DNA from 3 places in the Streptomyces antibioticus genome. Region 1 is predicted to be linked to each of the others. Evidence: riboswitches for the same ligand, from Rfam matches in the RefSeq annotation. Region 1 holds a riboswitch; each other region holds the start of a gene.
What was found. Region 1 has a riboswitch for cyclic di-AMP ahead of AFM16_RS23960 (C40 family peptidase). Riboswitches for the same ligand answer to the same signal wherever they lie in the genome.
Positions count from the first base shown of each region.

Region 2: another riboswitch for cyclic di-AMP. It lies ahead of AFM16_RS22950 (transglycosylase SLT domain-containing protein); the one in region 1 lies ahead of AFM16_RS23960 (C40 family peptidase).
Region 3: another riboswitch for cyclic di-AMP. It lies ahead of AFM16_RS29005 (M23 family metallopeptidase); the one in region 1 lies ahead of AFM16_RS23960 (C40 family peptidase).

Region 1 is NZ_CM007717.1:5,249,381-5,253,489, forward strand. Features, by position in the region: gene AFM16_RS23955 (tellurite resistance/C4-dicarboxylate transporter family protein) at 1-92, opposite strand, end outside; gene AFM16_RS23960 (C40 family peptidase) at 225-1,409, opposite strand; cyclic di-AMP (ydaO/yuaA leader) riboswitch at 1,418-1,587, opposite strand; gene pcrA (DNA helicase PcrA) at 1,833-4,109, shown strand, end outside.
Region 2 is NZ_CM007717.1:5,054,653-5,058,761, forward strand. Features, by position in the region: gene AFM16_RS22940 (GNAT family N-acetyltransferase) at 1-365, opposite strand, end outside; gene AFM16_RS22945 (HAD family hydrolase) at 655-1,479, shown strand; gene AFM16_RS22950 (transglycosylase SLT domain-containing protein) at 1,509-1,994, opposite strand; cyclic di-AMP (ydaO/yuaA leader) riboswitch at 1,998-2,206, opposite strand; gene AFM16_RS22955 (polyprenyl synthetase family protein) at 2,741-3,751, shown strand; gene AFM16_RS22960 (LolA family protein) at 4,047-4,109, shown strand, end outside.
Region 3 is NZ_CM007717.1:6,389,292-6,393,400, forward strand. Features, by position in the region: gene AFM16_RS28995 (M16 family metallopeptidase) at 1-747, shown strand, start outside; gene AFM16_RS29000 (M16 family metallopeptidase) at 744-2,132, shown strand; cyclic di-AMP (ydaO/yuaA leader) riboswitch at 2,383-2,549, shown strand; gene AFM16_RS29005 (M23 family metallopeptidase) at 2,564-3,316, shown strand; gene AFM16_RS29010 (GntR family transcriptional regulator) at 3,497-4,109, shown strand, end outside.

The sequences.
Region 1 (4,109 bases):
GCCCCGGCCGCCGGGGGACGCTCCGCCCACCAGGCACGAAGGGCGGGACCGGCGGGACCGGAGGAGGGCGCGGAGGAGGGGGAGCCGGGCATGGAGCCGATGCTAGGGAGTGCGCGGCGCCTTCAGCGGGGGCACGCGCGCGGGGGCGGCGAAAAACCGGCATACGCGCGCGTACCGCCGAAAACGCGTACCACCGGAAAGCGGTCCACGCGCGTGTGCGTGCGTCAGGCCGGCCGGACCACGCTGTGGATCGCCGACTCGCCGTCGTAGTAGACCGACTCCTCGCGCACGTACGTGCCCGGCTTCGGGGCGTGGATCATCATGCCGTTGCCTGTGTAGATGCCGACGTGGCTGACGCCCTCGTAGAAGAACACCAGGTCACCGGGGCGGGCGTCGGTGAGGGAGACGGTGGTGCCGAAGGTCACCTGGTCGTAGGTGGTGCGCGGCAGGGCGACGCCTGCGGCCTTCCAGGCGGCCTGGGTGAGGCCGGAGCAGTCGTAGGAGCCGGGGCCGGTCGCGCCCCAGACGTACGGCTTGCCGATCTGCGCGCGGGCGAAGGCGAGTGTCTTCTCGGCCTTGGTGGAGACCACGCCGCTCTGGGACGGCGAAGGCGAGGGCGAGGGCGAGGGCGAGGGGGAGGGAGACGGGGACGGGGACGGGGACGACGTGCCCGTGTCCGTGGCCGGCGCGGCGGCCGCCTGTCGCTGCGCCAGTTCCGCCGCCTTGCGCGCGGCCTCCTCCTGGCGCTGCCGCTCGATCGCCGCCAGTCGCGCCTGCTCCTGGGCGGTCAGCCGGGACAGCAGCTCGCGCGCGGTGGCGAGCTTCTTCTGGACCGTCGCCTTGGCGGTCTTCAGCTCGCGCTGGGTGTCGGTGAGCGCGGCGAGACTCTCACCGGCCTCCCGGCGCTTCCGCATCGTCGTCGACTGCTCGGTAACGTAGTCGTCGACCATGCCCTTCTGACGTTCGGTCAGGCGCCCCATGAGCTGGGCCTGGTCGACGTAGTCCTGCGGGGTGTCGGCGAGCAGGAAGGCCGCCGTGTCCGGCGCGGCGGCTCCGGTGCGGTACTGGGCGGCGGCGAAGGAACCCAGCTCCTCGCGCGCCTCGTTGAGGTTCTGGGTGCGTCGGGCGACGTCGTCGAGGAGACCGGCGACGCGCTTGCGCTGGGTGGTCGTCCTCTCCTTGGCGGCGTTGTACTTCTCGGTCGCCGACTCGGCCTGGCGGTAGAGGTCGCCGACCTTCTTCTCGACCTCCTCCAGGCTCGGTGTGCCGTCGTCCGAGGAGGGGGCGGCGTCGGCCGACTGGGAGAACAGGGCCACGGACGTGAGGGCGGCGGTGGCGAGGGCGGGTGTGCGGATGCCCGCCACGCGCGGACCGGAGGCACGCCGTGGCTTGCGGTGCTGCGACGCCAAAGGAGGCGACTCCTTCCATCGTCCGCCTACCGGGTTAGCTGTCGGGTTCGGGCGGGTGGTTCGGAAGGGTTGCCCTACGGCCTGTCCCCGCGCGGGACGGGGAGTCGGGCCGATTCACCCCGGAGTTTCGGTGGGTCCCCGGCTCCGGGCGCCGCACGGAAGGGGGCGTGGCCGGACTCGGCGGAGGCCGCGCGGCCCGGCGAGGTTCGCCGGTGGAGGTCGTACGGCCTGTTCGGCACGGTAGCCAACGTGTGAGGCCCTTGTGAAGGTTGATGGGTGATATGTCCGATACATTTTCGTGACCTGAGGGAAAGGGTCCTCGTTCGATCACGGGTTGTGATAAGGCCGCGCCGGAAGGTGAGTGGCGGGATGTTTCGGGGACCGGGACCGGTTGTCAGTGGCGCCCCCTAGACTCGGAGAGCGATGAGCAGCCTCTTTGACGACAGCTTCCTGGCGGACCTCCAGGGCCCCCGCGCCCATGAGGAGGAGCCCCCGCCGCCGCCCGAGGACGATCACTCTCCGGAGCAGCTTCCGGACGATCTGTTCGGCGGGAAGTTCGACACGCCCCCGGACCGGGACGCCCACTACCGCGACGGCGCCCCGCGCCCGGTGCTGGACGCGGCGGCCCTCCTGGACGGGCTGAACGACAACCAGCGCGCGGCCGTCGTGCACGCCGGCACCCCGCTGCTCATCGTGGCCGGCGCCGGCTCCGGCAAGACGCGCGTGCTCACCCACCGCATCGCCCACCTGCTCGCCGAGCGCCAGGTCCACCCGGGCCAGATCCTCGCGATCACCTTCACCAACAAGGCCGCGGGCGAGATGAAGGAGCGCGTCGAGCAGCTCGTCGGCCCGCGCGCGAACGCCATGTGGGTGATGACGTTCCACAGCGCGTGCGTGCGGATCCTGCGCCGCGAGTCGAAGAAGCTCGGCTTCACCTCCTCCTTCTCGATCTACGACGCCGCCGACTCCAAGCGTCTGATGGCGCTCGTCTGCCGCGATCTGGACCTCGACCCCAAGCGCTACCCGCCGAAGTCCTTCAGCGCCAAGATCAGCAACCTGAAGAACGAGCTGATCGACGAGGAGGACTTCGCGGCCCAGGCAGGTGACGGCTTCGAGAAGACCCTCGCCCAGGCGTACGCCATGTACCAGTCGCGGCTGCGCGAGGCGAACGCCCTCGACTTCGACGACCTGATCATGACGACGGTCAATCTGCTGCGCGCCTTCCCCGATGTCGCCGAGCACTACCGCCGCCGCTTCCGGCACGTCCTGGTCGACGAGTACCAGGACACCAACCACGCCCAGTACGCCCTGGTCAGGGAGCTGGTCGGCACCTCCGAGCACCCGGTCGACGTCCCCCCGAACGAGTTCGACGTACCGCCGGCCGAGCTGTGCGTCGTGGGCGACGCCGACCAGTCGATCTACGCCTTCCGGGGCGCGACGATCCGCAACATCCTCCAGTTCGAGGAGGACTACCCGGACGCGACGACGATCCTGCTGGAGCAGAACTACCGCTCCACGCAGACCATCCTGTCCGCCGCCAACGCGGTCATCGAGCGCAACGAGTCCCGCCGCCCCAAGAACCTGTGGACCAACGCGGGCGCGGGCGCGCGCATCACCGGCTATGTCGCCGACACCGAGCACGACGAGGCGCAGTTCGTCGCCGACGAGATAGACCGCCTCACGGACGCGGGCGACGCCAAGGCCGGTGACGTCGCGGTCTTCTACCGCACCAACGCCCAGTCCCGTGTCTTCGAAGAGGTCTTCATCCGCGTCGGCCTGCCCTACAAGGTCGTCGGCGGAGTCCGCTTCTACGAGCGCAAGGAGGTCCGGGACGTCCTGGCCTATCTGCGGGTCCTGGCCAACCCGGAGGACTCCGTCCCGCTGCGCCGCATCCTCAACGTGCCCAAGCGCGGCATCGGCGAGCGCGCCGAGGCGATGATCGACGCGCTCTCCCAGCGGGAGAAGATCAGCTTCCCGCAGGCGCTCAAGCGCGTCGACGAGGCGTACGGCATGGCCGCGCGCTCCACCAACGCCGTGAAGCGGTTCAACGTCCTGATGGACGAGCTGCGCACGATCGTCGAGTCCGGCGCCGGCCCCGCCACCGTCCTGGAGGCCGTGCTCGAACGCACCGGCTATCTCGCCGAGTTGCAGGCGTCCACCGACCCGCAGGACGAGACCCGCATCGAGAACCTCCAGGAACTCGCTGCCGTGGCCCTGGAGTTCGAGCAGGAGACCGCCGAGGCCGAAGGGGGCGCGGCGACCGGTGGGCTCGCCGCCTTCCTGGAGCGGGTCGCGCTGGTCGCCGACTCCGACCAGATCCCCGACGAGGACGAGGACGGCTCGGGCGTCATCACCCTGATGACCCTGCACACCGCCAAGGGCCTGGAGTTCCCGGTCGTCTTCCTCACCGGCATGGAGGACGGCGTCTTCCCGCACATGCGCGCCCTCGGCCAGACCAAGGAGCTGGAGGAGGAGCGCCGGCTGGCCTACGTCGGCATCACCCGCGCGCGGGAGCGGCTCTACCTCACCCGCTCCGCCCTGCGCAGCGCCTGGGGCCAGCCGTCGTACAACCCGCCCTCCCGGTTCCTGGAGGAGATCCCGGGGACGCACGTGGACTGGAAGCGGACGGGCGCGGCCGCGCCGGTGTCCTCCGGGCCGGTGTCCGGGGTCGCGGCCTCGCTGTCCTCGTCCCGCTCGCGC
Region 2 (4,109 bases), 190 kb from region 1:
TGCGGCACCAGCAGCCCCTGTTCCGCCTCCAGGTTGTCGAAGGCGAAGCTGGACAGGGAGGCGGCCCGCATCAGTTCGTCGGCGTTCAGCCCGAGGCCGGGGGCCAGGACGGCACCCTGTGCGTCGGAGACGCCGTAGGCGAGGGCCTGGCCGCGGCCGAGGCGCCCGCGCTCATGGGGCAGGAAGCCGACCGGCTCACGCCCCTCGTACACCACCGCGACCCGCGCGCGCGGCCGTACCCGGCCGACGGCGTCGGTGAACTCCGGTTCCATGAACGGGTTGCGGGGCGCGGTCGAGGCGGCCCGCAGGGCGCGCCATCGTTCCCGTTCCCCCTCGCCGAGATCCTTCGGACTCAGCACACGAATGCGCCCACTGCTCAACCTGACCCCCCGATCAAGTCCCCCCTGGACACCTGGACGGTACCGCTCCACACCGGGCGTGCGGTAGGTAGCGGAGCATGTTGTTGCCAACCGGTGCAGAAGGCTTTAACCGGTCTGTACCCGACGATGCGCCGAAACCGGTTCCGGGGCCTTCGACCGGCACCGTGAGCGTCTCCGGTCAACTGTGGCAGGGGAGTTGGCAGAAGCGGACCGGACTTCGCCCTCGTCCGGTTCGCGTCGAGTCCGAGGGGTGCGGGATACGTATTCTCTGATCATGGCCGCACCCCTCGCATATGCCGCGCGCACCGCGTACTCCCTCATCGCCACCGACCTGGACGGAACGCTGCTCCGCGGCGACGACACCTTCTCCGACCGGTCGCTCGACGCGCTCGCGCGGGTGGCGGCCGCCGGCGCACGCCATCTGGTCGTGACGGGCCGACCGGCGCCCCGCGTAAGGCCGTTGCTCGACCGCCTGCACAGCAGGGGGCTCGCGGTGTGCGGCCAGGGCGCGCAGTTGTACGACGCCGGCGCGAACCGACTGCTCTGGTCGGTCACCCTGGACCGGGAGTTGGCCGAGACCGCGCTCGGCAAGATCGAGGCCGAGGTCGGGCAGGTGTACGCGGCCGTCGACCAGGACGGCGTCGACGGGCTCACCCTCATCGAGCCCGGCTACGAGATGCCGCACCCGACCCTTCCGGCGCTGCGCGTCGCCTCCCGGGACGACCTGTGGTGCGAGCCGATCAGCAAGGTGCTGCTGCGCCATCCGGCCCTGTCCGACGACGAGTTGGCGGCGACGGCCCGCTCGGTGGTGGGCTCGCTCGCCACGGTCACCATGTCCGGGCCCGGCACGGTGGAGCTCCAGCCGTGCGGGATCACCAAGGCGACCGGCCTGGCGCTGGCCGCCGAGCACCTCGGCGTCGGCCCGGCGGAGACCGTCGCCTTCGGGGACATGCCCAACGACATCCCGATGTTCGTGTGGGCCGGGCACGGGGTGGCGATGGCCAACGCGCACCCGGAGCTGAAGGCGCTGGCCGACGAGGTGACGACGTCGAACGAGGACGACGGCGTGGCCGTCGTCCTCGAACGTCTCTATCCCTGACCGACTCCCGATCCGGGGGTCGGCTCGGCTCAGTACGCGCCGAACACGTTGTCGATCGAGCCGTAGCGCGCGGCCGCGTAGTTGCAGGCGGCGGTGATGTTGGCGACCGGGTCGAACGGGTCGAACGAGGTCCCGGCCACGTGGTACGCGGTGAAGGTCGGGTCGATCACCTGGAGCAGGCCCTTGGACGGGGTGCCCTTGGCCGCGTTGGAGTCCCACAGGTTGATGGCGGCCGGGTTGCCCGACGACTCGCGGATGATGTTGCGGTGGATGCCGTTGTAGCTGCCCGGGATGCGCTTCTCGGCCATGATCGCGAGCGATTCGCGGATCCAGCCGTCCAGGTTGTTGGGGTACCCGGCGACGGTGGTGCTCGTGTTGCCGGCCGAGGTGGCGGCGGACGCGGTGGTCGCGCCGACGAGCGGCAGGGCGAGCACACCGGCGCCGGCGGCGGCCACGGCGAGGGTGCGGGCGATACGGGTGCGGCGGGTACGGCGGTGCTGAGCGGCAGCGGGCATGACGAGGTTCCTCTCCGGCGCCTGCGAGGTGAGCTGTCGGGTTCGGGCGGGAGCTGCCCGGCCGCGTCCGGACGGACGCGACTTCACCCCGAGCCGTACCGTTGTGTCCGTTTTCGTGGACATTTCGGTAGGGCGACTTACCTGGTTCCCCCGCTCCTGCCATGAGTTCTCGGTGGGTGCCGGGCGGCGGCAGGATTCGGCGTTCCGCTCGACAGGCCGGGAACGTATGCGAGAGCACATGTCCGGAACAAGAGGCCAATTCACAGTTCGGGCCTATTGACCTTGATCAGGGCTCTATGGGGTGCTTGATCCTTTGTGATCGCAAAGCCTCAACTCGCCTGAGTGGCACGAGGAGTCGGGGGGTACCCGCAGGGTGTCGCCCCGCGGGGCCGGACCAGGGGGAGTGAGCCAACTCACCGGCATCCACAAGAGGGGTGAAACGGGCAATAAGCCCATGCTCTGCGTAAAGGGTCGCGGCCCTGTCGGGCTTCCGCATTCCCCCGTATTGCCCACCTTGGATTTGCGGTGAATGTCTCTTCATATCGCCTGATCAGAAACATATCGGTCGGGATCCGACACCGCCCGCCCTGACCAGGGCGCCTCCCGGGCGAGTGCATTCGGGCCCGGGCGGACGTGGGGGCTATCGGTGATCGAAACGTGACCGGATACGCTGACTTGAGTGAGCGCAGAGACCTATCGACAAACCGCGTAATCGCCCGTAGACACCAGCAGACAGGAGACCCCTCGTGACCGTCGTCGAGCCGTTCGGGCTGAGCGTGCGGGACCAGGCTCTGGAAGCCGATGTCCAGGCCGGACTGGCGGCTGTCGAGGAAGGCTTGCTCGAGGCCACCAAGAGTGAGGTTCCGTTCATCACGGAAGCCGCACAGCACCTCCTGCGGGCCGGCGGGAAGCGGTTCCGCCCGCTGCTCGTGATGCTCGCGGCGCGCTTCGGCGACCCGTACGCGCCGGGGGTCGTGCCGTCCGCCGTGGTGGTCGAGCTGACCCATCTGGCGACCCTGTACCACGACGACGTCATGGACGAGGCGGCCGTGCGGCGCGGGGTGCCCAGCGCCAACGCCCGCTGGGGCAACTCCCTCGCCGTCCTCACCGGCGACTTCCTCTTCGCGCGGGCCTCGCACATCCTGGCCGACCTCGGCCCCGAGGCCGTACGGGTCCAGGCCGAGGCGTTCGAGCGGCTGGTCACGGGCCAGATCCTGGAGACCGCGGGACCGGTCGACGGACGGGACCCGGTCGAGCACTACCTCGACGTGCTCGGCGGCAAGACCGGCTCACTGGTCGCGGTCTCCTGCCGCTTCGGCGCGATGATGTCCGGCGCCGACGACACGGTCGTCGACGTGCTCACCCAGTACGGCGAGCGGCTCGGCGTCGCCTTCCAGTTGGCGGACGACGTCCTGGACATCGCCTCCGCCTCCCACGAGTCCGGCAAGACGCCCGGCACCGACCTGCGCGAGGGCGTGCCCACGCTTCCGGTGCTGCGGCTGCGGGAGCGCGCCGCCCGGCAGGGGCTCCCCGAGGACGTCGCGCTGTGCGAGCTGCTCGACTCCGACCTCAGCGACGACGCCCGGCTCGCCGAGGCGGTCGCCGCGCTGCGCGACCACCCGGCGCTGGAGCAGGCCCGCCGGGACACCGTGCGCTACGCCAAGGAGGCGCGCGCCGCACTGGCCCCGCTCCCCGAGTGCGACGCGAAGTCCGCGCTGACGGAGCTGTGCGACGCGGTGGTGCACCGGGCGGGCTGAACCGCCACCGGGGGCTGAACCGCCGTTCCCCTCTCCCGCGGTCCCCCTCCGCTTCCGTCCCTGGTGCGTCGTCGCGCGACCCCTACGGGTCCGGGCGGGCCACCGCCCTCGGTTGTCATACCGGAGGCGTACACGGAGTTGAGTCCTCGGGGTGACGCTTCGTCGGCGCCGATTTGGTCAGATGGACATCACGGAAAACACCACTCCTCACCGATTCGGGTGAGAATGGCGGCTCGGGGTGGGGACGTTCGCACGTGAGAGACCGGCCGCCGCCGACGACGGAGGTAAGGCACACATGGCACCGAACGCAACCGACGACAACACGACCGCCGGGGAGGCAGACGACCTGCGCGTCGGG
Region 3 (4,109 bases), 1.1 Mb from region 1:
AACAACGCCGTGCTGTCGGTCGTCGGCGACATCGACCCGGAGCGCACGCTCGCCTGGATCGAGAAGTACTTCGGCTCCATCCCCGCCCACGACGGCAAGCCCACCCCGTGTGACGGCGCGCTGCCCGACGTCATCGGCGAGGAGCTGCGCGAGGTCATCGAGGAGGAGGTGCCGTCCCGCGCCCTGATGGCCGCCTACCGGCTGCCGCACGACGGCACGCGCGAGAGCGACGCGGCCGACCTCGCGCTCACCGTCCTCGGCGGCGGGGAGTCCTCCCGCCTCTACAACCGGCTGGTGCGCCGCGACCGTACGGCCGTCGCCGCCGGCTTCGGACTGCTGCGGCTCGCCGGGGCGCCCTCCCTGGGCTGGCTGGACGTGAAGACGTCCGGCGACGTCGAGGTGCCCGTCATCGAGGCCGCGATCGACGAGGAACTCGCCCGGTTCGCCGCGGACGGGCCCACGGACGAGGAAATGGAGCGCGCCCAGGCCCAGTTGGAGCGCGAGTGGCTGGACCGGCTCGGCACGGTCGCCGGACGCGCGGACGAACTGTGCCGTTTCGCCGTCCTGTTCGGCGACCCGCAGCTCGCCCTGACCGCCGTACAGCGCGTGCTGGACATCACCCCGGAGGAGGTGCGGCAGGTCGCCGAGGCGCGCCTGCGGCCCGACAACCGCGCGGTCCTCGTCTACGAGCCGACCGCCCCCGAAGCCACCGCCGACCAGGACGAGAACGAGGAGGCGGCCCAGTGAGCGAGCTCGCCACGATGGAGTTCCACCCCCAGCCCCAGGCCGGCGAGGCCACCCCCTGGGCCTTCCCGGCACCCGCGCGCGGCACACTGGCCAATGGCCTCACCGTGCTGCACTGTCACCGCCCCGGCCAGCAGGTCGTCGCCGTCGAGATCATCCTCGACGCGCCCCTCGACGCCGAGCCGGCCGGTCTGGACGGCGTCGCCACGATCATGGCGCGCGCCTTCTCCGAGGGCACCGACAAGCACTCCGCCGAGGAGTTCGCCGCCGAGCTGGAGCGCTGCGGCGCCACCCTCGACGCGCACGCCGACCACCCCGGCGTCCGGCTGAGCCTGGAGGTGCCCGCCTCCCGGCTGCCGAAGGGGCTCGGCCTGGTCGCCGACGCCCTGCGCGCGCCCGCGTTCGCCGACAGCGAGGTCGAACGCCTGGTCCGCAACCGCCTGGACGAGATCCCGCACGAGCTGGCCAACCCCTCCCGCCGCGCGGCCAAGGAGCTGTCCAAGGAGCTGTTCCCGGCCACCGCGCGCATGTCGCGCCCCCGCCAGGGCACCGCGGAGACGGTCGAGAACATCGACTCGGCGGCCGTCCGCGCCTTCTACGAGAAGCACGTCCGGCCCGCGACGGCCACCGCCGTGGTCGTCGGCGACCTCACCGGCGTCGACCTGGAGAAGCTGCTCGGCGACACCCTGGGCGCGTGGACGGGCTCCCAGGCCCAGCCCCTGCCGGTCGCGCCGGTGACCGCCGACGACGCCGGCCGGGTCGTCATCGTGGACCGCCCGGGTGCCGTGCAGACGCAGCTCCTCATCGGCCGGATCGGCGCCGACCGGCACGACCGCGTGTGGGCCGCGCAGGTGCTCGGCACCTACTGCCTCGGCGGCACCCTCACCTCCCGCCTGGACCGCGTCCTGCGCGAGGAGAAGGGCTACACCTACGGCGTGCGGGCGTTCGGCCAGGTCCTGCGCTCCGCCCCGGACGGCTCGGGCGCCGCGCTGCTCGCCATCAGCGGCTCCGTGGACACCCCGAACACCGGGCCGGCCCTGGACGACCTGTGGAAGGTGCTGCGCACCCTGGCCGCCGAGGGGCTCACCGACGCCGAGCGCGACGTCGCCGTGCAGAACCTCGTCGGTGTGGCGCCGCTGAAGTACGAGACCGCCGCCGCCGTCGCGGGCACGCTCGCCGACCAGGTCGAGCAGCACCTGCCCGACGACTACCAGGCCACGCTGTACCAGCAGTTGGCCGCGACCGGCACCGTGGAGGCCACCGCGGCCGCCGTGAACGCCTTCCCGGTGGACCGCCTGGTCACGGTCCTCGTGGGCGACGCCTCGCAGATCCGGGACGCCGTGGCGGCCCTCGGGATCGGCGAGGTGACGGTCGTCGCGGCCGAGTAGCCGGACACGCCGCGTAGCCGGCGAACGGACAACTGCGCGGCCGCGTACGCGCGTACGTCCACCACGAGCATCGGGCGGCCCCGGTGACGGAAGCGTCACCAGGGCCGCAAGATGTCCGAATTGATGCGGAGGCTGCCTGTCTGCCCTGTGGCGTGCGCTACAAAAACCGTGATCCGTTTGAGGATTGAAAGCGGCGCCGCATAGCGTCAGTCGGGCTGTTCGTCAGGCAGTGCGCCGCAGCCGCGGCACCGGACAGTCATCGCCGAGTCCCCGTACGGCGCGAGCCAGGGGAGCCGGGGACCCACTCTGTGCAGTCCCTGGGGTGAATCGGACGCCCGCGCGTACGCGAGGGGGCCCGTAGGAGACCTTCCTGCTCCGAACCCGTCAGCTAACCCGGTAGGCGAGAAGGAAGGAAAGGACCGCCCAACTTCATGGCGTTCACCTACGCCGCCGGGAAGCCGGCCGGGAAGCACCGTCGCCCCAGCCGGATGCAGCGCACCAGCGCCCGCGCGGCCGGCGTCGCGGCGCTCACCACCACCGGCGTGATGGCCACTGTCGCCTCCTCCCCGGCCTTCGCCGCGGAACCCGCCCCCGCGCAGACCGCGCTGATCCCCGTGGTCACCGGCGACGACGTCGCCGACCAGATCGACAACCAGGTCATGGCGCAGAAGGAAGCCGCCTTCGAGGAGGCCGCCCGCGAGGCCGCCGCCAAGAAGGCCGCCGAGGAGCGCGAGGCACGCGCGCGTGCCGCCCGTGAGGCCGAGCGCAAGCGCCTCAACACCTTCGTCATGCCGATCAGCGGCTCCTACGTCTCCACCGGCTACCAGGCCAGCAGCTCCCTGTGGTCCTCCGGCAGCCACACCGGCGTCGACTTCCACGCCTCCAGCGGCACCCCGGTGCACGCGGTCGGCATGGGCACCGTCGTGGAGGCCGGCTGGGGCGGCGCGTACGGCAACCAGATCGTCATCAAGATGAACGACGGCACGTACACCCAGTACGGTCACCTGTCCTCCATCGGTGTCTCGGTCGGCCAGCAGGTCACCCCGGGCCAGCAGATCGGCCTGTCCGGCGCGACCGGCAACGTCACCGGTGCGCACCTGCACTTCGAGGCCCGCACCACGGCGGAGTACGGCTCGGACCTGGACCCGGTCGCCTACCTCCGCTCGCACGGCGTGAACCTCTGACGGCGACACATCGTCCGGCCCCGGCCCCACGGCCGGGGCTTTCGTCGTTTTCGGGACCCCGCTGTCCAAAAAATATCCCTGGATTCCGGCCTGCCGTCGGAAATTCCGGCTCATTGCAATAGAGTCACGGAACACACGTCAATCGTCGACGTTTCACGGGGATTAAGGCGGAGGTCGGTCATGCGTATTCCGGCGCATTCGGTGTGCACGGCGATCCGGGACGACATCGTCGCCGGTGTCTACGAGCGCGGCAGCCGTCTCACCGAGGAACTTCTCGCCCGCCGTTACGGCGTTTCCCGGGTCCCGGTCCGCGAGGCGCTGCGCACCCTGGAGGCCGAGGGCTTCGTGGTCACGCGCCGGCACGCGGGCGCGTGCGTGGCGGAGCCCACCGAGCACGAGGCGGCCGATCTGCTGGAGATGCGGATGCTGCTGGAGCCGCTGGGCGCCGCCCGGGCCGCCCAGCGCCGCACCGAGGCCCATCTGAAGGTGCTGCGCGGACTCGTCCGGCTGGGCCAGGAGCGCGCCAGGAGGGGCAACAGCGAGGATCTGCGCTCCCTGGGCGGCTGGTTCCACGAGACGCTCGCCCAGGCCTCCGGGAGCCACGCCCTGACCTCGATGCTCACCCAGCTCCGGCACAAGATCGCCTGGATGTACGCGGTGGACGCCCCGGCCGACCCGGTGGAGTCCTGGGTCCAGCACGGCGCGATCGTGGACGCGGTGGCGCGCGGCGACGGAGACCGCGCGCGGGCGCTCACGGCGCTGCACACCGAGCGCGCGACGGCCGCGCACCGGC